3 regions of the Bradyrhizobium sp. USDA 372 genome follow, and region 2 is predicted to be linked to each of the others. Evidence: predicted binding sites of a transcription regulator. Region 2 holds the regulator's gene; each other region holds the start of a gene.
The links. Region 2 encodes PhoB, which activates phosphate uptake and scavenging genes when phosphate is short. Its sites were predicted from a motif close to TGTCATNNANCTGTCAT; they were not measured.
Positions count from the first base shown of each region.

Region 1: the regulator PhoB is predicted to act here: its motif matches at 2,752-2,768, upstream of AB7M16_RS01505 (DUF2278 family protein).
Region 3: the regulator PhoB is predicted to act here: its motif matches at 4,764-4,780, upstream of phnF (phosphonate metabolism transcriptional regulator PhnF).

Region 1 covers NZ_JBRJHR010000001.1:301,629-308,369, reverse strand. Annotated here, with positions in the region: gene nthB (nitrile hydratase subunit beta) at 1-463, shown strand, start outside; gene AB7M16_RS01520 (nitrile hydratase accessory protein) at 463-840, shown strand; gene queC (7-cyano-7-deazaguanine synthase QueC) at 982-1,695, opposite strand; gene mazG (nucleoside triphosphate pyrophosphohydrolase) at 1,823-2,641, shown strand; gene AB7M16_RS01505 (DUF2278 family protein) at 2,833-3,861, shown strand; gene hflX (GTPase HflX) at 4,022-5,404, opposite strand; gene hfq (RNA chaperone Hfq) at 5,416-5,664, opposite strand; gene ntrX (nitrogen assimilation response regulator NtrX) at 5,914-6,741, opposite strand, start outside.
Region 2 covers NZ_JBRJHR010000001.1:3,546,127-3,552,867, reverse strand. Annotated here, with positions in the region: gene pstA (phosphate ABC transporter permease PstA) at 1-293, shown strand, start outside; gene pstB (phosphate ABC transporter ATP-binding protein PstB) at 290-1,111, shown strand; gene phoU (phosphate signaling complex protein PhoU) at 1,123-1,839, shown strand; gene phoB (phosphate regulon transcriptional regulator PhoB) at 1,854-2,561, shown strand; gene AB7M16_RS16870 (GcrA family cell cycle regulator) at 2,832-3,344, opposite strand; gene AB7M16_RS16865 (acetylornithine transaminase) at 3,805-5,013, shown strand; gene argF (ornithine carbamoyltransferase) at 5,013-5,948, shown strand; gene AB7M16_RS16855 (Hsp33 family molecular chaperone) at 6,119-6,741, shown strand, end outside.
Region 3 covers NZ_JBRJHR010000001.1:4,803,225-4,809,965, reverse strand. Annotated here, with positions in the region: gene AB7M16_RS22675 (alpha-D-ribose 1-methylphosphonate 5-triphosphate diphosphatase) at 1-68, opposite strand, end outside; gene phnL (phosphonate C-P lyase system protein PhnL) at 81-779, opposite strand; gene phnK (phosphonate C-P lyase system protein PhnK) at 802-1,599, opposite strand; gene AB7M16_RS22660 (alpha-D-ribose 1-methylphosphonate 5-phosphate C-P-lyase PhnJ) at 1,592-2,488, opposite strand; gene AB7M16_RS22655 (carbon-phosphorus lyase complex subunit PhnI) at 2,485-3,600, opposite strand; gene phnH (phosphonate C-P lyase system protein PhnH) at 3,605-4,213, opposite strand; gene phnG (phosphonate C-P lyase system protein PhnG) at 4,218-4,694, opposite strand; gene phnF (phosphonate metabolism transcriptional regulator PhnF) at 4,814-5,542, shown strand; gene phnE (phosphonate ABC transporter, permease protein PhnE) at 5,665-6,513, opposite strand; gene phnE (phosphonate ABC transporter, permease protein PhnE) at 6,510-6,741, opposite strand, start outside.

The sequences.
Region 1 (6,741 bases), 3.2 Mb from region 2:
CTCCTATTACAAGAAATGGTTTCTCGGGCTCGAGGAGATGCTGATCGACAAGGGCTATCTCACCCGCGAGGAGGTCGCTGCCGGCCATGCGATGCAGCCCGCAAAGGCGCTCAAGCACGGCACGTTCGACCGCGCCAATGTCGAGCGCGTGATGGTGCGCGGCAAGTTCGACCGCCCTGCCCCGGCTCCGGCGAAATTCAAGATCGGCGATCGCGTGCGGGCGAAGAACATCCATCCTGCGACCCACACGCGGCTGCCTCGCTATGTCCGCGGCCATGTCGGTGTCGTCGAGCTGAATCACGGCTGTCACGTGTTTCCGGATACGGCGGCGATGGAGCGCGGCGAGAACCCGCAATGGCTCTATACCGTCGTGTTCGAGGGCCGCGACCTCTGGGGCGAGGACGGCGATCCCACGCTGAAGGTCTCGATCGACGCGTTCGAGCCCTATCTGGATCCGGCGTGATGAGCGGCGCACTTGCGGCCGCGGCGACGGCAGCGATCCCGAGCATTCCGCGCGACGACGACGGCCCGGTGTTCCGCGCGCCTTGGGAGGCGCATGCGTTCGCGATGGCCTTGAGCCTGCACGAGCGCGGCGTTTTCACCTGGCCGGAATGGGCCGCAGCACTCGCCGACGAGATCAAGCGCGCCCAGGCCGCGGGCGATCCTGACACCGGCGAGACCTACTATCTGCACTGGCTCGCCACGCTGGAGGGCCTCGTCGCGCGCAAGGGTGTCGCGTCGATGGAAACGCTGCACCGCTATCGCGACGCCTGGGACCACGCCGCAGATCGCACACCACACGGCAAGCCGATCGAGCTGCGGGAGGAGGATTTTGGCTAGCTGTCACTGAGATCGTCATTGCGAGCGAAGCGAAGCAATCCAGAATCCCTCCGCGGCGGCAGTCCGGATTGCTTCGTCGCATCAGCGCAAAATTGCTGCGCAATTTTGTCGCGAGCTCCTCGCAATGACGGCGGAGCGACCCTACCGCCCTGCCACGTACTCGTTCCACCCCTTCGCCCGCAAACTGCAGGCCGGGCACTCGCCGCAGCCATAGCCCCATTCATGCAGCGCGCCGCGTTCGCCGAGATAGCAGGTGTGCGATTGCTCACGGATGAGATCGACCAGCCCTTCACCGCCGAGATCGTGCGCCAGCTTCCAGGTCGCGGCCTTGTCGATCCACATCAGTGGCGTGTGCAGCTCGAAGGGCCTCGCCATGCCGAGCGAGAGCGCGGCCTGCATGGCGCGAATGGTCTCGTCGCGGCAATCGGGATAGCCGGAATAGTCGGTCTCGCACATGCCGCCGACGATGTGGCGGATGCCGCGCCGGTAGGCCAGCGCCGCGGCAAAGGTCAGGAACACGAGGTTGCGGCCCGGCACGAAAGTGTTGGGCAGGCCGTCCGCGCCCATCGCGATCGCGACGTCACGGGTCAGCGCCGTCTCGGAAACGGCCGCCAGCGTCGGGATCGACAGCGTGTGGCCCTCGCCGAGCCTTGCGGCCCAATCGGCGCGCAGGCCCTTGATGCCGTCGAGCAGGCGGTCGCGGCAGTCAAGCTCGATGGCGTGGCGCTGGCCGTACTCGAACCCCAGCGTCTCCACGCGGGCGAAGCGGCTCAAAGCCCAGGCGAGGCAGGTGGTGGAATCCTGGCCGCCGGAGAACAGCACCAGCGCGGTTTCGGAAGAAAATGCGTCGCTCATGGCCCGCGCTTTAGCATTGCGCGACTTGCTCGCCAATCGGTGGAAATCGGCCTGTTCCGCCGCCTTGCGCTGGGATTGGGGGTCCGCTTTTGGCATAAGGCTCTGGACCCCAGGAGACTGCCCGGCAATGGCCCCTTCCCGCGATATCTCCCGCCTGATCGAAATCATGGCGGCACTGCGCACCCCGGTGACCGGCTGCCCTTGGGACCTCGAGCAGGACTTTGCGACGATTGCGCCCTACACGATCGAGGAAGCCTATGAGGTGGTCGACGCCATCACCCGCGGCGATCTCGACGATCTCAGAGAGGAGCTCGGCGATCTCCTGCTTCAGGTGGTGTTCCACGCGCAGATGGCCTCAGAGCAGAACGCGTTCGATTTTGGTGACGTGGTCGAGGCCATCACCCGCAAGATGATCCGCCGCCATCCCCACGTCTTCGCCGACAAGGACGGCAATCTCGCCCCGCACCACGTCAAGGAGGTCTGGGACCGCATCAAGGCCGAGGAAAAGGCCGAACGCGCCGCGCGCCGGCCGCCGGAAGCGACGCCGACGCACAAGTCGCTGCTGTCGGGCGTGAAGGCCGGCCAGCCGGCGTTGACGCGCGCGATGGAGCTGCAGCGCAAGGCCTCCACCGTCGGCTTCGACTGGAACGACCCGCGCGCGGTCCTGCAGAAGATCCGCGAGGAAGCCGACGAGATCGAAGCCGCGCTGGACCGCAACGACCGCGCGGGCCTGGCGGAAGAGACCGGCGACCTGATGTTCGCGCTGGTCAACCTTGCCCGCCATGTCGATGCAGATCCGGAAGCCGCGTTGCGTGCGACCAACGCGAAATTCGAGCGGCGCTTTGCCTATATCGAGCGGGCGCTGGCGGCGCAGGGCCGGACGCTGGAGCAGGCCTCGCTGGCGGAGATGGACGCGCTGTGGAATGCGGCGAAGACCGCCGCTTAGTCGGGTGCGGTGGCGGAGAGATCCGGCAACACCATCCATCGCCGATCGGTCAGCAATGTACCCCGATTGACCGCCCCCAGCGGCTCGCACGGAAAGATGCGTCAAGCCGCCGCCATGAAATTGTCACCGCAGACAGTCTAAAGTTGTATAATTCTGACGCAGCCACCCCCCCCTACGGCAGGTGAAGCGCGATGCCATTGAAACATTATTCAGTCCTCAAGGGACGCCCGATTGCGATGCGTTTCGGCACCGGCAGGTCGCCGCACTATCAAGTCCATATCGTCGCCGGCGGTGAAGATTTCCGCATTGCCGTCAACGTGCAGTCGGCCGACGGAAGCGAGGTCGAATTCCTGGTGCGATCTCGTTTCGTCCATCCGATCACCGAACGACTCGCGGCACTCCCGGAGGGGCTGCACCCGCAGGCCCCCCAGCCCAACAGCATCGCGCTGGACTTCATCCGCGGTAATCTGATGCAGCCCCAGGAGATGGTGCCGCTGCCGCTGTCCGTGCCTGGGCCGGACAACGACCTCAACGAGAAGCTCGACCAGTTCGTCCAGCGCGCACTCTCGGACGAAAGCGCGATGGTCTACGCGTTCGGCGAGACATGGGGCCCCGAGACCAAGGCGGACAATTATTTCGGCTTCAGGCCGGGACGCGGCATTCACGACATCCATATGAACCAGGGAAATCCCATCGGAAGGTTCTCGGGCGACAACGGGCCGTGGCAGGACGGCGGGCTCGTGTTCGAATTCCCGGAGCAAAATTTATGGACGGCAGTCCTTCTCAAATTCCAGACGCAGGCCTGGCACACTGACGACGAGACCGGTCATCCGATTGATCTCGGCGGCGGCACGCCGACAGCGCCGCTGGATCCGACGGCCCCTCCGACGGAGGAAATGCCGGATGGGCTCGTGCGGATCATTGCGGCACTCGTCAACGCCGTGAAGACGCCGGAGCGCGAAGTCGTCACACTGCTCAACACGGCCGATCGCGACATCGATCTCACCGGCTGGAAGCTGGCCGACAAGCAGAAGAAGAAGATGACGCTGTCGGGGAAGATCGCAGCCGGAGGAACGCTCGCCGTCGTCGTGGAGAAGCCGATGGAATTGTCGAACCAGGGCGGCATTATCTCGCTGCTGGACACGCGTGGTATCAAGGTTCACGGCGTCGCCTATACCAGGGCGCAAGCCAAACATCCGGGCCTGACAATTCCGTTCTGATGTGCTGATCAAGTTCGCAACCGACGAGCGTCAGCACGCCGCCAGGTCAGCTGTCGTTCGTGCCCCGTGCGTAGCGCGCACGAGGGTGTAGCGATCCATGCCGCGTGTGATCTCTCGTCGCCAGATGCGATCGATGCCGCGCACCAATGGCATCGCGCCGTTATGTGGCGTGATGCGGCACGGCGTCGAACCTGTTCACCACGATGTCCCGCTTGGTCTCGTCCACCCGCACGGTCATGTCGAAGCGGCCGTCGTGCAGCTCCTTCGACAGCACCTCGGCATTGCGGTGCAGCCAGCTGATGCCGGCGCCGTCGGCGGCGTCGATCGACAGATCGAGCGTGGTGCGCTTGGCGGCCAGGCGTTGCTCGATCGCGGCGAGCAGAGCATCGATGCCCTCGCCCGACACGGCTGAGACCAGCATCGCCGGATGATCCTCCGGCCTGCGCGCGGCGATGTTGAGCAGCTCTTCGCGTTGCTCGGGGGCGAAACGGTCAATCTTGTTCCAGACCTCGATGATGCGGCCGGAATCGTCGGGGTTGATGCCGAGCTGGCGCAGCACCGCGTCAACGTCGCTCTGCTGCGCCTCGGCGTCTTCATGCGAGATGTCGCGGACATGCAGGATGACGTCGGCCTCCAGCACCTCCTCCAGCGTGGCGCGGAAGGCGGCGACGAGCTGCGTCGGCAGGTTGGAGATGAAGCCGACGGTGTCCGACAGCATCGCCTTGCCGCCATGCGGCAGGTTGAGCGCCCGCAAGGTGGGATCGAGCGTCGCAAACAGCATGTCGGCCGCCTGCACGTCGGCGCGGGTCAGGCGATTGAACAGCGTCGACTTGCCGGCATTGGTGTAACCGACCAGCGCGACGACGCGATACGGCACGCGTTGGCGGCCGGCGCGATGCAGCCGCCGCGTCGCCTGCACCTTTTTCAGCTCGCTCTCCAGCTTGGAGATGCGCTCCTGGATCAGGCGGCGGTCGGCCTCGATCTGGGTCTCGCCGGGACCGCCCATGAAGCCGAAACCGCCGCGCTGGCGTTCGAGATGGGTCCAGGAGCGCACCAGGCGCGAGCGCTGGTAGTTGAGATGCGCAAGCTCGACCTGCAGCGAGCCTTCCCTGGTCTTGGCGCGACGGCCGAAGATTTCGAGGATGAGCCCGGTTCGGTCGAGCACCTTGGCGTGCCATTCCTTCTCGAGGTTGCGCTGCTGGATCGGCGACAGCGCGCAATCCATCACCACGAGCTCGACCTCGAGGGTCTTGATCAGCCCGGCGATCTCCTCGACCTTGCCTTTGCCGATATAGGTCGCGGGCCGGATCTGGCTGACCGGGGCGACGATGGCGTCGGCAATGACGAGATCGATCGCGCGCGCAAGGCCCGCGGCTTCATCGAGCCGGGCCTCGGTGTCTCGCAAGGCATGAGTCTCCGATTGCGCGTCGGCACCGCCCGCGCGCACGCGCAAGTAGGGACCGATGACAAGCACCCGCCCCGTCTGCGTAGCCCCTGCCGACCGTGGACGGTCGGCATCCCCGTCGAAATTCCGGGGTTCCAATCAGATCACTCTCAAGCCGGCTGGTCCTCGCCGCCTTCGAACAGCTGAATCGGAGCGCCCGGCATGATGGTCGAGATCGCATGCTTGTAGACGAGCTGCGAATGACCGTCGCGCCGAAGCAGCAAACAGAAATTGTCGAACCAGGTCACGATGCCCTGGAGCTTCACTCCGTTGACCAGAAAGATCGTCAGTGGCGTCTTGGTTTTGCGAACGTGATTTAGGAAGGTGTCCTGTAGGTTTTGTGCGCGGTCTGCCGCCATTGTTTTTTTCTCGCTTTGAGTTTCTTTTTATTGCGCCGGATGCGGCCCTCTTTGTGGAGTTCGGGGCCTCCTCCGGTTGCCGTCCCTCATGAGATCCCCCTCGGAAGGAACAGCGGTTCGATTAGAGGACAGGTCGGGATATTAGGCAAGCCGCTTCAAGCGGCAGGCCCGGCCCTATTGCCCCGAAAAATTACGGAAATCGATGATTTTCTTGGCCTATTGTCGAGATGCCGCCGCGGCGTCGCAGCCTTAGCCGACGCCGAGCGCTTTCAACTTCCGGTGCAAGGCCGAACGTTCCATGCCAACGAACTCGGCCGTTCGGGAAATATTTCCTGAGAAACGGCTGATCTGTGCAATCAAATAGTCGCGCTCGAACACTTCGCGTGCCTCGCGCAGCGGCAGGCCCATGATGTGCTCGCCATTGTTGCTGGTCGGCATCGCCGGCACCATCGAGCCGACATCCTGCGGCAGCATGTCGGCGGTGATGATGACCTCCGGCCCACCGGCGGCCAGAATCATTACTCTTTCGACGTTATTGCGGAGCTGACGCACATTGCCGGGCCAGACATGCGATTGCAGCACCGCCATCGCGTCCTGACCGATCTGGCGCCTGGGCAGGCCGCTGCCCGCCGAGATCTGCTCCATGAAATAGTCGATCAATTCCGGAATGTCCTCGCGCCGCTCCGACAGTGCGGGCACGCGGATCGGCACCACCGAGAGCCGGTGGTAGAGATCCTCGCGGAAGCGGCCGGCCGTGATCTCCTCTTCGAGATTGCGGGCGGTCGATGAGATGATGCGCACGTCGACCTGCACCTTGGCGGTACCGCCGACGCGCTGGAACGACTGCTCCACCAGCACGCGCAGGATCTTGTTCTGGGTCTCGCGCGGCATGTCCGCGATCTCGTCGATGAACAGCGTGCCGCCATGCGCTTCTTCGAGCGCGCCGGGCTTGCGCGGCTGCTCGCCGTTGGACTGCTCGACGCCGAACAGCTCATGCTCCATCCGGTCCGGCGTGATCGCGGCGGCGTTGATGACGACGAAAGGACCGTCGGCGCGGCCCGAGGCGGCATGCAGCGT
Region 2 (6,741 bases):
GCATCGCCTATCGTGCCGCGCGTTCGGGCCTCATCACCGGCGTGCTGCTGGCGACCGCCCGTGTCGCGGGCGAGACCGCACCGCTGTTGTTCACGGCGCTGTCGAACCAGTTCTTCAGCCTCGGCCTGAACAAGACGATGGCGAACCTACCTGTCACCATCAACAACTTCGTGCAGAGCCCCTACGAATATTGGAAGCAACTCGCCTGGAGCGGCGCGCTGCTCATCACCCTGACCGTGCTTGCCCTGAACATTGGCGCGCGCATCCTTGGCGCCGAGAGGACTGCAAAATGAGTGAAATGTCTGTTTCCGTCAGCGCGCCGACCGTTCATCCCGGCTCGCAGCCGCTGCCCGAGGCGCCCGCCAAGGTCACCGCGCGCAACCTGAATTTCTACTACGGTGAGCACCACGCGCTGAAGAACATCAATCTGACGCTCGGCACCAACCGCGTCACGGCGTTCATCGGCCCGTCGGGCTGCGGCAAGTCGACCCTGCTGCGCATCTTCAACCGGATGTACGACCTCTATCCGGGCCAGCGCGCCACCGGCCAGCTGCTGCTCGACCAGACCAACATCCTCGACGCCAAGCTGGACCTCAACCTGTTGCGGGCCCGGGTCGGCATGGTGTTCCAGAAGCCGACGCCGTTCCCGATGACGATCTACGAGAACATCGCCTTCGGCATTCGTCTGTACGAGAAGATCTCGAAGTCCGAGATGGACGGCCGCGTCGAGAAGGCGCTGCGCGGCGGCGCGCTGTGGAATGAGGTCAAGGACAAGCTCAATGCCTCCGGCCTGTCGCTCTCCGGCGGCCAGCAGCAGCGCCTCTGCATCGCCCGCACCGTCGCGGTGCGGCCCGAGGTGATCCTGTTCGACGAGCCTTGCTCGGCGCTCGACCCGATCTCGACCGCCAAGGTCGAGGAGCTGATCCAGGAATTGTCCGAGAATTACACGATCGCGATCGTCACCCACAACATGCAGCAGGCGGCGCGCGTCTCCGACAAGACCGCCTTCATGTATCTCGGCGAGTTGATCGAGTTCGACGATACCAGCAAGATCTTCACGTCGCCGAGCGATCGGCGCACGCAGGATTACATCACCGGCCGGTTCGGCTGAGGAGACGGAATATGGGTTCTGAACATACCGTAAAGGCCTTCGACAGCGACCTTCAGGAGCTCACTCGCCTGGTCGCCGAGATGGGCGGCATCGCCGAGCGCATGATCGTCGATTCCGTCGACGCGCTGATCCGCCGCGACGTGGCACTCGGCCAGCGCGTCGTCACCACCGACGCCGATCTCGACGCGCTGCAGAAGCGCATCGAGGAGCGCGCCGTGCTCACCATCGCCCGCCGCCAGCCGATGGCCGTCGACCTGCGCGAGATCGTCGGCGCCATGCGCGTTGCGACCGATCTCGAGCGCATCGGCGATCTTGCCAAGAACATGGGCAAGCGCGTCGCGGCGCTGGAGACGGATTTCCATCCGCTCAAGCTGTTCCGCGGCCTGGAGCACATGACAGACCTCGTGCAGCAGCAGGTCAAGAGCGTGCTCGACGCCTATGCCGCGCACGATTTGCCGGCGGCGATGGCGGTGTGGAAGGGCGACGAGGAAGTCGACGCCATCTGCACCTCGCTGTTCCGCGAGCTCCTCACCTACATGATGGAGGATCCGCGCAACATCTCGTTCTGCATCCACCTGATGTTCTGTGCCAAGAACATCGAGCGGATCGGCGACCACGCCACCAACATCGCCGAGACCGTGTTCTACATGATCGAGGGCCAGGCGATCACCGACAAGCGGCCGAAGGGCGACATGACGACCTTCGCCACGACGGTGCCGAATACCTAAGGAGCGACGACAACATGGGCGCACGCATTATGGTGGTAGAGGACGAGGAAGCTCTCACCGAGCTTCTCCGCTACAACCTCGAAGGCGACGGCTATGACGTCGAGACGGTGATGCGCGGCGACGACGCCGACACCCGCCTCAAGGAGCACATTCCCGATCTGATCGTGCTCGACTGGATGCTGCCGGGCCTGTCGGGCATCGAGCTGTGCCGGCGGCTTCGGACCCGTCCCGAGACCAAGCAGCTGCCGATCATCATGCTCACCGCGCGCGGCGAGGAGAGCGAGCGGGTACGGGGCCTCGCAACCGGCGCCGACGATTACATCGTCAAGCCGTTCTCGGTGCCGGAGCTGCTCGCGCGCGTGAAGGGTCTGCTCAGGCGCGCCAGCCCCGAGCGGCTCGCCACCGTGCTCGCCTATGGCGACATCGAGCTCGACCGCGACAAGCGCCGCGTGGCGCGCTCGGGCCGGCCGATCGATCTCGGCCCGACCGAATATCGCCTGCTGGAGTTCTTCCTGGAGCATCCCGGCCGCGTGTTCTCGCGCGAGCAGCTGCTCGATAGCGTCTGGGGCCGCGACATCTATATCGATGAGCGTACCGTCGACGTCCATATCGGCCGCCTGCGCAAGCTGCTCAATCTCGGCCGCGAGCAGGACCCGATCCGCACCGTCCGCGGCGCCGGCTACGCGCTGGATGATCGCTTCGCGAAGGCCGAGCAGACGTAGGCGTTTCGAGCTGTTGTTTGGCGAGCTGTGGCCACAATCTCAGCCGTCATCCCGGCGCGCGCGCAGCGCGAGCCCGGGATCTCAGCGCGAGCGCTTGCGCTCGTCGCGATCAACCCAAGGACTTTGTTTGGCGAAGACCCGGCGTGACCATCTCGCGCAGCAATTGCGCCCTGTGGTTATGGATCCCCGCCTTCGCGGGGATGACACTGAGTAGGTGGCGCCGTCATCGTGTGACGGCTGTAATCTCGGCGATCAACTAATCCCGCAAGCTCAGCGCGTGCTCGGCTTCGCCGGTGCGCGACGGCGGTCCGCTGCGGGCTGATAGGCCACGCGCGAATGCTGGGCGCAATAGGGCAGGCCCGAGAGCGCCTTGCCGCCGCAGAAGAAGAAATCCGGGCTCGAGGGATCGCCGACCGGCCAGTGGCAGGTCGCCTCGTTCAATTCCAGCAGCGACAGCCGCTGGCTCATCGGCACCACGTTGTCGTAGGTAACCGGCTCGGCTTCCACCTCGACCTCGAAGGCCTGCGCCAGCGCGGTGTTACCGCGCGCAACGGGTCGCGTCACGCGCATCATGTGCTGCGCGGGCCGTGCCTTGCGCGGCCGCGGCGCTGCCGATGAAGGGCTCTTGGCGCGGCCGGACAGGCCGAGCCGGTGCACCTTGCCGATCACGGCATTGCGGGTCACATTGCCGAGCTCCGCCGCGATCTGGCTGGCCGAAAGTCCGGCCTCCCAGAGCTTCTTCAGCTGCTCGACGCGATCATCGGACCAGGTCAAAACCGTCATTGCACCCTTTCCCTCGCAGCGCGCCTGCCATCCTGGAGCCTTCGCCGCGATTGCCTAAAGCCTTGAAAAACCCGTGCCGCCAGAATCCCTTAAGGCTCGCCGGGCGCGCTCAAGACGCCCGAACGTTTACGCCGGTACATGAGGACTTTTGGGATCAGAACTGCTGCACGAGATGTCGTATCTGACAGTCCAAACGCTACAATATGGCGTGACTCCCGCGCAAGAGTCCGCCGACTCGCTTCCACATGTTCCGTGGCGAAAAACCCGCAAAATCGGCACCGCAAGACTACGGATTCAGCGTTTCGCGAGGCTTTCCGGGCGGCATTGACACCCGTCTTTCCAAGCATAAGATAGTGCCACGTGCCGCCCTTAAAAGGCGGCACGTTTCGTTTTCCGGGGCCGGTCAATGGTGCGTTGCGCAATGCGTGCCTCACACCGTCCGCAACATTCAAGTGACGTCATGACTAACAGCGCCGCGCCGCATTTGCTCCCCGTCTTCGCCAGGGCCGACCTCGGTTTCGAGCGCGGCGAAGGCTGCTGGCTGATCGCGACCAATGGTGATCGCTATCTCGATTTCACCTCGGGCGTGGCGGTGAATGCGCTCGGCCACGTTCATCCCGCGCTGGTCAAGGCGTTGCAGGAGCAGGCGACGAAGCTCTGGCACATGTCGAACCTGTTCCAGAGCCCCGATGGCGAGAAGCTCGCAAGCCGCCTCTGCAATGAGAGCTTCGCGGACTTCGTGTTCTTCTGCAATTCCGGCGCCGAGGCGCTGGAAGGTGTGGTCAAGCTCGTCCGCCATCATCACTTCTCCAAGGGCCATCCGGAGCGTTATCGCATCATCACCTTCGAGGGTGCCTTCCATGGCCGCACGCTGGCGACGCTGGCTGCGACGGGATCTGCGAAATATCTCGAGGGCTTCGGTCCGCCGATGGACGGCTTCGATCAGGTGCCGCACGGTGACCTCGACGCCGTGAAGAAGGCGATCGGCCCGCACACCGCCGGCATTCTGATCGAGCCGATCCAGGGCGAGGGTGGCGTTCGTGCTGCACCTCCCGCCTTCCTGAAGGCGCTGCGCGAGCTCTGCAACGAGCGCGGCCTGTTGCTCGCCTTCGACGAGGTGCAGACCGGCATGGGCCGCACCGGCGAGCTCTTTGCCTACAAGCGCACCGGCGTCACACCGGACGTGATGTCGCTCGCCAAGGCGCTCGGCGGCGGCTTCCCGATCGGCGCGGTGCTGGCGACCGCGGATGCGGCCGCCGGCATGGGGCCCGGCTCGCACGGCTCCACCTTCGGCGGCAATCCGCTCGCGATCTCGGCTGCCAACGCCGTGCTCGACGTCATGCTCAAGCCCGGCTTCTTCGACCACGTGCAGAAGATGTCGCTGCTGCTCAAGCAGAAGCTCGCCTCCGTGATCGATCGTCACCCCGATGTCGTCAGCGAGGTGCGCGGCGAGGGCCTCTTGATCGGCATCAAGGCCGTGGTGCCCTCGGGCGATCTCGTCACGGCGCTGCGCGCCGAAAAGCTGCTCACCGTCGGGGCCGGCGACAATGTCGTGCGCTTCCTGCCGCCCTTGATCGTCACCGAAGCGGAAATCGAGGACAGCGTCGGCCGGCTCGAACGCGCCTGCACGGCGATCTCCTCCAGTCAGACCAAGCGGGCGGCAAGCTGATGAGCACGACGCCCAACAAAGCTCCAAAGCACTTCCTGGACATCAACGAGCTGCCGCTGTCGGAGCTCAAGAGCATGCTCGCCGCCTCTTCCGCCATGAAGGCGAAGCAGAAGGCGCAGCAGCCGGTCAGGCCGCTCGAAGGCAAGACGCTGGCGATGATCTTCGAGCGTCCCTCCACCCGCACCCGCGTCTCGTTCGACGTCGGCATGCGCCAGCTCGGCGGCGAGGCGATCATGCTCACCGGCGCCGAGATGCAGCTCGGCCGCGGCGAGACCATCGCCGACACCGCGCGGGTGCTGTCGCGCTATGTCGACGCCATCATGATCCGCATCCTCAATCACGATGCGCTGCTGGAGCTTGCGGCCAACGCCACGGTGCCCGTCATCAACGGCCTGACCCGGCGTTCGCATCCCTGCCAGGTGATGGCCGACCTCATGACCTATGAGGAGCATCGCGGCCCGATCGAGGGCAAGACGGTGGCCTGGACCGGCGACGACAACAACGTGCTGGCGTCCTGGGCCCATGCCGCCGAGCGCTTCAAATTCCAGCTCAACGTCGCAACGCCGCCGGAGCTCGCACCGAAAAAGGTCATGCGGGACTGGATCAAGGCGACGGGCGCGCCGATCGTGCTCGGTACCGATCCCGAGGCCGCGGTGCGCGGCGCCGATTGCGTCGTCACCGACACCTGGGTGTCGATGGGCGACAAGGAGGGCGAGCACCGTCACAACGTGCTCAAGCCCTACCAGGTCAATGCCAAGCTGATGTCGCTGGCCAAGGCGGATGCATTGTTCATGCACTGCCTTCCGGCCCATCGCGGCGAGGAGGTCACGGATGAAGTGATCGACGGCCCGCAATCGGTCGTGTTCGACGAGGCCGAAAACCGCCTGCATGCGCAGAAGGGCATCTTGGCCTGGTGCTTCGACGCGGTGAAGTGACCTTTCTGAAGCCCGGATGGAGCGCAGCGAAATCCGGGGTTCTCAGCGTGCGGAACGATCTCCCCGGATTACGCTGCGCTCCATCCGGGCTGCGCGGCCCGTCGTTCTGAGGACGACGGAATGCGGCCGTTCCCCTTCCATTTCCGCCCACCGACCCCAGATAATGCGCCATGGTTTTCCAATCTCCTGACATGAATACCGGGCCTGAAGGCCCGGTTCGCGCGCCATCATCGGTTCCGGTCGATGACGCCGTGCTGCCTTACGAGGTCGACGCGCTCGACGTGCGCGGGCGCCTGGTGCGGCTTGGCCCTGCGCTCGACGACATCCTCACCAAGCACGATTATCCCGCGCCGGTCGGCAAGCTGCTCGGCGAGGCCATCGTGCTGGCCACGCTGCTCGGCTCGGCGCTCAAATTCGAGGGCCGCTTCATTCTTCAGGCCCAGACCGATGGCCCGGTGTCGTTCCTGGTGGTCGACTACAAGGCCCCGGACCGTCTGCGCGCCTATGCGCGGTTTGATGCCTCGCGCCTGGGCACGGCAAAAGATTCCGGCACGCTGCTCGGTCGCGGCCATCTCGCCATGACCATCGACCAGGGCCCCGACATGAGCCGCTACCAGGGCCTGGTTGCGCTCGATGGCGGCAGCCTGGAAGATGCTGCTCATGAATATTTCCTGCGCTCCGAGCAGATCCCGACGCGCGTGCGCCTCGCGGTCGGCGAGGAGTGGCGCTCGAGCGACGGCGGCAAGCATCGCTGGCGCGCCGGCGGCATGCTGATGCAGTTTCTGCCGAAGGC
Region 3 (6,741 bases), 1.3 Mb from region 2:
CAGCCCTGCTCGATCACCCGGTCAGCCAGCACGATCCTGGCATTGGCGATCATGGATTCCTTCTTCATTTCCCCGTTCCTTCAGGCCGCGGCGGCAAAGCTGGTGACGTCAACGATGCGGTCGGCAATCAGATGACGGATTTCGTCGTCATGGACAATGGCGACCATGGCGACGCCCTGATGTTTCTTTTCAGCGACCAGCTCGACCACCACGGCGCGATTGGCGGCATCCAGCGAGGCGGTCGGCTCGTCCAGCAGCAGGATCGGCAGGTCCGAGATGAAGCCGCGCGCGATGTTGACGCGCTGCTGCTCGCCGCCGGAGAAGGTCGCGGGCGGCAGCTGCCAAAGTCGCTCGGGGATGTTGAGACGATGCAGCAATTCGCCGGCGCGCGCCTGTGCGTCGGCCCGGCTCATGCCGTTCACGATCAGCGGCTCCGCGACGACGTCGATGGTCGCAACCCGCGGCACGGCCCGCAGGAACTGGCTGACATAGCCGATGGTGGAACGGCGGATATTGAGCACCTGACGCGGCTCGGCGGTGGCGAGATCGACCACCTTGCCGCGATGGCGGATGCCGATCCGGCCGCTGTCGCAGCGGTAATTGCCGAAGATCATCTTCAGGATCGACGACTTGCCGGCGCCGGATGGGCCCGACAGCACGACGCACTCGCCGGGATTGACCTGGAAGGTCACGCCGCGCACCACCGGCAGCTCGATGCCGCCCTGCAGGTGCATCGTGAAGGTCTTGCCGGCGTCGGTGATGTCGATCATGGCGGTCATTGGAGGGCTCATATCGTAAAGTTCATGGCGGCAGGATCGAGGAGACGAGGAGCTGGGTATAGGGCTCGCGCGGATCGTCGAGCACCTGATCGGTCAGGCCGGTCTCGATGACGCGGCCGCCTTTCATCACCATCACGCGGTGCGACAGGAGGCGCGCCACCGCGAGATCGTGGGTGACGATGATTACGGCGAGGTTCAGCTCGGCGACGAGGCTGCGCAACAGGTCGAGCAGGCGGGCCTGCACGGAGACATCGAGACCGCCGGTCGGCTCGTCCATGAACACGAGCCGCGGCTCGGTGACGAGGTTGCGGGCGATTTGCAGGCGCTGGCGCATGCCGCCGGAATAGGTGCGCGGCGCATCGTCGATGCGCGCTGTGTCGATCTCGACGCGGGTGAGCCAGTCGGAGGCGGTGTCGCGGATGCGGCCGTAGTGATTCCATCCCACCGCCATCAGCCGCTCGCCGACATTGGCGCCGGCCGAGACCGCCATGCGCAGGCCCTGTGCGGGATCCTGGTGCACGAAACCCCAATCGGTGCGGAACAGGAAGCGCCGTTCGGCCTCGCCCAGCGTGGCGAGATCGCGGGTGACACCGTCGCGCATCCGGTACGAGACGTGGCCCGCGGTCGGCGTGAGCTGGCCCGACAGCATCTGCAGCAGCGTCGACTTGCCCGAGCCGGATTCGCCGACGATCGCCAGCACCTCGCCGGGATAGAGCGAAAACGACACGTCGCGGCAGGCATTGATGCGGCCGAACGACTTGCTGAGGGATGTTGCGACCAGCAGCGGCTCGTCGTTGTCGAGCAAATTGTGATCAGCCATTCGCGGCCTCCTGCGCCTTCTCCTTGTACGGCGCGGCACTGAGGCTGCCGTGATGGCCGGCGGCCTGGCGGCCCTCGCAATAATCGGTGTCCGAGCAGACGAACATGCGCCCGCCCTTGTCGTCGGTCACGATCTCGTCGAGATACGAATTCTCCGCCCCGCAGAGCGCGCAGGGCGCGTTGAAGCGGTAGGGCTCGAACGGGTGATCCTCGAAATCGAGCGATACCACCTGCGTATAGGGCGGGATCGCGTAGATGCGTTTCTCGCGGCCGGCGCCGAACAATTGCAGTGCCGGGCTATTGTCCATCTTGGGATTGTCGAATTTCGGCGTGGGCGACGGGTCCATCACGTAGCGCGCATTGACCTTGACGGGATAGGCATAGGCGGTGGCGATATGACCGAAGCGGGCGATGTCCTCGTAGAGCTTCACATGCATCAGGCCGTATTCGGCGAGCGCGTGCATGCGCCGCGTCTCGGTCTCGCGCGGCTCGAGGAAGCGCAACGGCTCGGGGATCGGCACCTGATAGACCAGCACCTGGTTCGCACGTAGCGCCGTCTCCGGGATGCGGTGGCGGGTCTGGATCACGGTTGCCTCGTCCGTCGCCGTGGTCGTCGCAACGCCCGCGGTCTTGGCGAAGAATTTGCGGATCGAGATCGCGTTGGTGGTGTCGTCCGAACCCTGGTCGATCACCTTGAGCACGTCCTTGGGCCCGAGGATCGCGGCGGTGACCTGCACGCCGCCGGTGCCCCAGCCGTAGGGCATCGGCATTTCGCGGCTGGCGAACGGCACCTGATAGCCGGGGATCGCGATTGCCTTCAGGATCGCACGGCGGATCATGCGCTTGGTCTGCTCGTCGAGATAGGCGAAGTTGTAGGCGGGCGCGTTCATTCCGCGGCCTCCTTCATGGCATCGGGCGTGTTGGCATCGGCGAACGCTTTAGAGAACTCTTGGCGCAGCTTGCGCAAGAGGCCGAGCTCGGACTGGAAATCGACATAATGCGGCAGCTTCAGGTGCTCGACGAAGCCGGTTGCCTGGACATTGTCCGAATGCGACATCACGAACTCTTCGTCCTGCGCGGGGGCAAGCGCCTCCTCGCCGAGCTCACGGGCGCGCAACGCGCGATCGACCAGCGCCATCGACATGGTCTTGCGCTCGCTCTGGCCGAAGGCGAGGCCATAGCCGCGGGTGAAGCACGGCGCCTCGGTCGCGGAGCCCTTGAACTGGTTGACCATCTGGCACTCGGTGAGCTCGATCGCGCCGAGCGGCACGGCGAAGCCGACGTCTTCCGCGACAAATTCGACCTCGACCTCACCGAAGCGGATCTCGCCGACAAAGGGGTGGTTGCGGCCGTAGCCGCGCTGGGTGGAATAGCCCATCGCGAGCAGAAAGCCTTCGTCACCGCGCGCAAGGTTCTGCAGGCGCAAATCGCGGTCCGCGGGGAAATTCAGCGGCTCGCGGGTGAGATCGCCGACGCTGGCACCGTCCTCGGTCGCCGGCGATGATTCGATCAGCCCGTCGCGGCCGAGAATGTCGGTCACGCGCGGCGTCGGCGCAGTCGAGGCTTCGGCCGCAGCCGGCCTCTCCGGCACAAAGCCTTCGGCGAGCGAAGGGTCGAGCAGGCGGTGCGTGTAGTCGAAGGTCGGCCCCAGGATCTGGCCGCCCGGAATGTCCTTGAAGGTCGCCGACACCCGCCGCTGCACCCGCATCGCGCCGGTGTCGACCGGCTCGCTGGCGCCGAAACGCGGCAGCGTGGCGCGAAAGGCGCGAACCAGGAAGATCGCCTCGATCAAATCGCCGCGCGCCTGCTTGATCGCAAGCGCCGCGAGCTCGCGGTCATAGAGCGAGCCTTCGCTCATGACGCGATCGACGGCAAGGCCGAGCTGCTCCGAGATCTGGTCGAGGGCGATTTCCGCAACGTCTTGGTCGCCACGCCGCTTATGCGCGAGCAAGCGATGGGCGTTCTCGATGGCGCGTTCGCCGCCTTTGACTGCGACATACATGCTTTCAGCTTCCCTTGCTTACGACGCGCGTGGTGCGGGGGATCGCGACCACGGCGTCATCGGCGACCAGCACCACATCGATACCGCGCGGAAACAGCGCTTCGTTGATGTGCAGGCGCTCGAACAGGTCGAAAGGCTTGATCGACGCCCGCAGCGTGGCGGTCCCATCGATGCCGGGGCCACGCAGCTCGAAGCTCCGGCCGGAGGCGAGGCTGTCGACCTGGATGATCACGGTCGTCGACCGGTCCGGATACTCGCTCGTGCCGAGCGCGAAGCGCTCGAGCGAAGGCAGCGCACCGCCGTCGCCGATGAGCGCGAACGAGGCGATGGATGAATCCTGCACGACCGGCGCGCCGGTGTGGAACTTGACCCACTTCGTCACGTCCGCGCTCTCCGCCATCCGCGCATCGAGCCAGAGCGGCGTGTCGTGATCGAACAGCGTCAGCGCGATCGCGGCGGTGCCGCGCATCATCGTATCAGGCGCCCCCGCCATCGGCACGATGCGCTGAACCGAGCCCGGCCGCGCCATGGCATCCATGACCGAGCGAAAGGTCGATTGCGCCGACAGCACCTTGTCGGCGAACCCCGGCGGCAGTTCCGCAATCGTGGTCATGATCTCACCCCTCACCGCGCACCATGGTGTAGAAATCAACCTTCGTCGCGGCGGTCGCTTGCGCCGCCTGCTTGCGCCTGACCATAAGCTGCTCGCGCAACGGCGCGATAACGTCGCGCTCCACCGCTCCGCCGAAATCGCGGGACTGCACCAGCGCATCGCAGAGCGCGATCAGCCGCGCCTTCTCACCGTCGCGGCCGAGCGTGTAGCCGAACCCGACCTCGCCGCTCGCAAGCCGCACCGCGGCGCGCGACACCGTGGCTTCGCCGAGATTGAACGGCGCGCCGTCGCCGCCGACCCGCCCGCGCAGCATGACGAGGCCGTTCTCCGGCGTGCGCAGGTCCTGATGGTCCGGCAAAGGCAGGTCCGAGGCCAAGTTGCGGAGGCGAGCGGCGATCTCGCCCGCCTCCGCGTGCGCCAGCACCGCCATTGCGGCCTTGCGCTGGGCTTGCTGGTTGTTGTGCTGGGTCACCTGGTCCACCGAACCTTTTGACAGAACTTGCCGCATCGAAGTTGTCTATGATAATAGACAACTTCATAAGGACGCGCCATGACTGTTTCGTGACAATGCTGTGATTTCTGGAGTAGGTTTCCCGCGACATGAGCATGCAGGACACAGCCTCGTCGGGCGTCGCGCTATGGCGCCTCGTTGCCGACGGCATCGAGCGCGGCATCGCCGACGGCCGCTTTGCGGCCGGCGACAAATTGCCGGGCGAGATGGAGATCGCCGAAACCTATCGCGTCAACCGCCACACCGTACGGCGCGCGCTCGCGGCACTTGCCGAGCGCGGCCTGGTGCGCGCGGAGCGCGGCAGCGGAACCTATGTCGAGGCACAGAAGCTCGCTTATCCCTTGCGCTCGCGCACGCGCTTCTCCGAGATCGTCGGCGCGGATGGCCGCGAGCCGCATGGCCGGCTGATCGAGGCGACCGATGACGTCGCGACGCGCGAGCTCGCGCGGGAGCTGGGACTAAAGACCGGCGCGCCCCTGGTGCGGATCGAGGCGATCCGCCTTGCCGACCGTACGCCGATTTGCGTTTCCACGACGTGGCTGTCGGCGGACCTGTTCCCGGGTGCCGGCGCCGTGTTCGCGGCGACGCGCTCGATGACGAAGCTGCTGGAGCATTTCGGCGTCCGCGACTATCGCCGCGGCGCAACCCGAATCACCGCGGGCATCGTGGACGCGACCGATGCGGCACGTCTCGATCTAGCGCTGGGGCGGCCGATCCTGGTGGTGGACGCCACCGACCACGATCTCACGGGTAGGCCGCTGGTGACCAAGCACTCGCGGTTTGCGGCAGAGCGGGTGGAGTTTTTGGTGGAGTCGTAGCTCTCTCCACGACACCGGACCTGTAGGGTGGGCAAAGGCGCCCTTGCGCCGTGCCCACGATCTTTCTCGATCGTCAGAGGTGGTGGGCACGCTTCGCTTTGCCCACCCTACGGCACCTTTGCTCAGGCCACAGCCCTTCGCCCAATGATCGCAAAGCGCAGCTTGCCCGAGATGAAATCGATCGCGGCGACCGCGACCAGGATCATCAGGATCAGGAACGACACTTTCTGCCATTCCAGCACGCGGATCTGCTCGGCGAGCTGGAGGCCGATGCCGCCGGCGCCGACGATGCCGATGATGGTCGCCGAGCGCGTGTTGGATTCGATGAAATAGAGCACCTGTCCGGCAATCACGGGCAGCACCTGCGGCAGCAGGCCGAAGCGGATCTCGTGCAGCGCGCTGCCGCCGGAGGCGCGGATGCCTTCGACCTGCTTCTGGTCGGCGCCCTCGATCGCCTCCGAGAACAGCTTGCCGAAGGCGCCGAAATCCGACACCGCGATGGCGAGCACGCCGGCGAACGGGCCGAGGCCGACGACGTTGATCCACACCAGCGCCCAGATCAGGGTGTCGACGCCGCGGATCGAATCCAGGAAACGACGGACCGGGAAGCGCAGGATGTTCGACGGCACGATGTTGCGCGCGGCCAGCAAGCTCACCGGCAGCGCGAACACCGCTGCCAGCGTGGTGCCGAGCAGCGCGATCGAGAGCGTCTCCCCGAGCGCCTTCAGATAGACCGGCAGGGAGGAGCCGGGATCGGGCGGGATCATCATCAGGCTAATCCAGCCGAGCTGGCTGAGGCCGGCGAAGAAGCGCGACGGCGAGAAATCGAGATCGACGAGGCCGTAGATGAGAATCGCGAACGCCGCGACGATCATCGCGGGCGTCGCGAGCCGCGCCGAGGCCGGCCGATCGAACACATCGGGGTAGCGTGCACGCATCTCGCGCGTATCGACCTCCTGCGGCCTCGTCACGTCCGCGCCTCCTTGCCGAACAGGCGGCCGCGCAGCCAGCCGGTGGTGATGTCGATGATGAAGACCGTGACGATGATGGTGAGCAGGATGGCGCTGACGTCCGAATAGTAGAACTTGCGGATCGCGACGACGAGCTCCTGGCCGATGCCGCCGGCGCCGACGAAGCCCATGACGGAGGCTTCGCGGACATTGATCTCGAAGCGCAGTAGCGCGTAGCTGGCGTAGCCG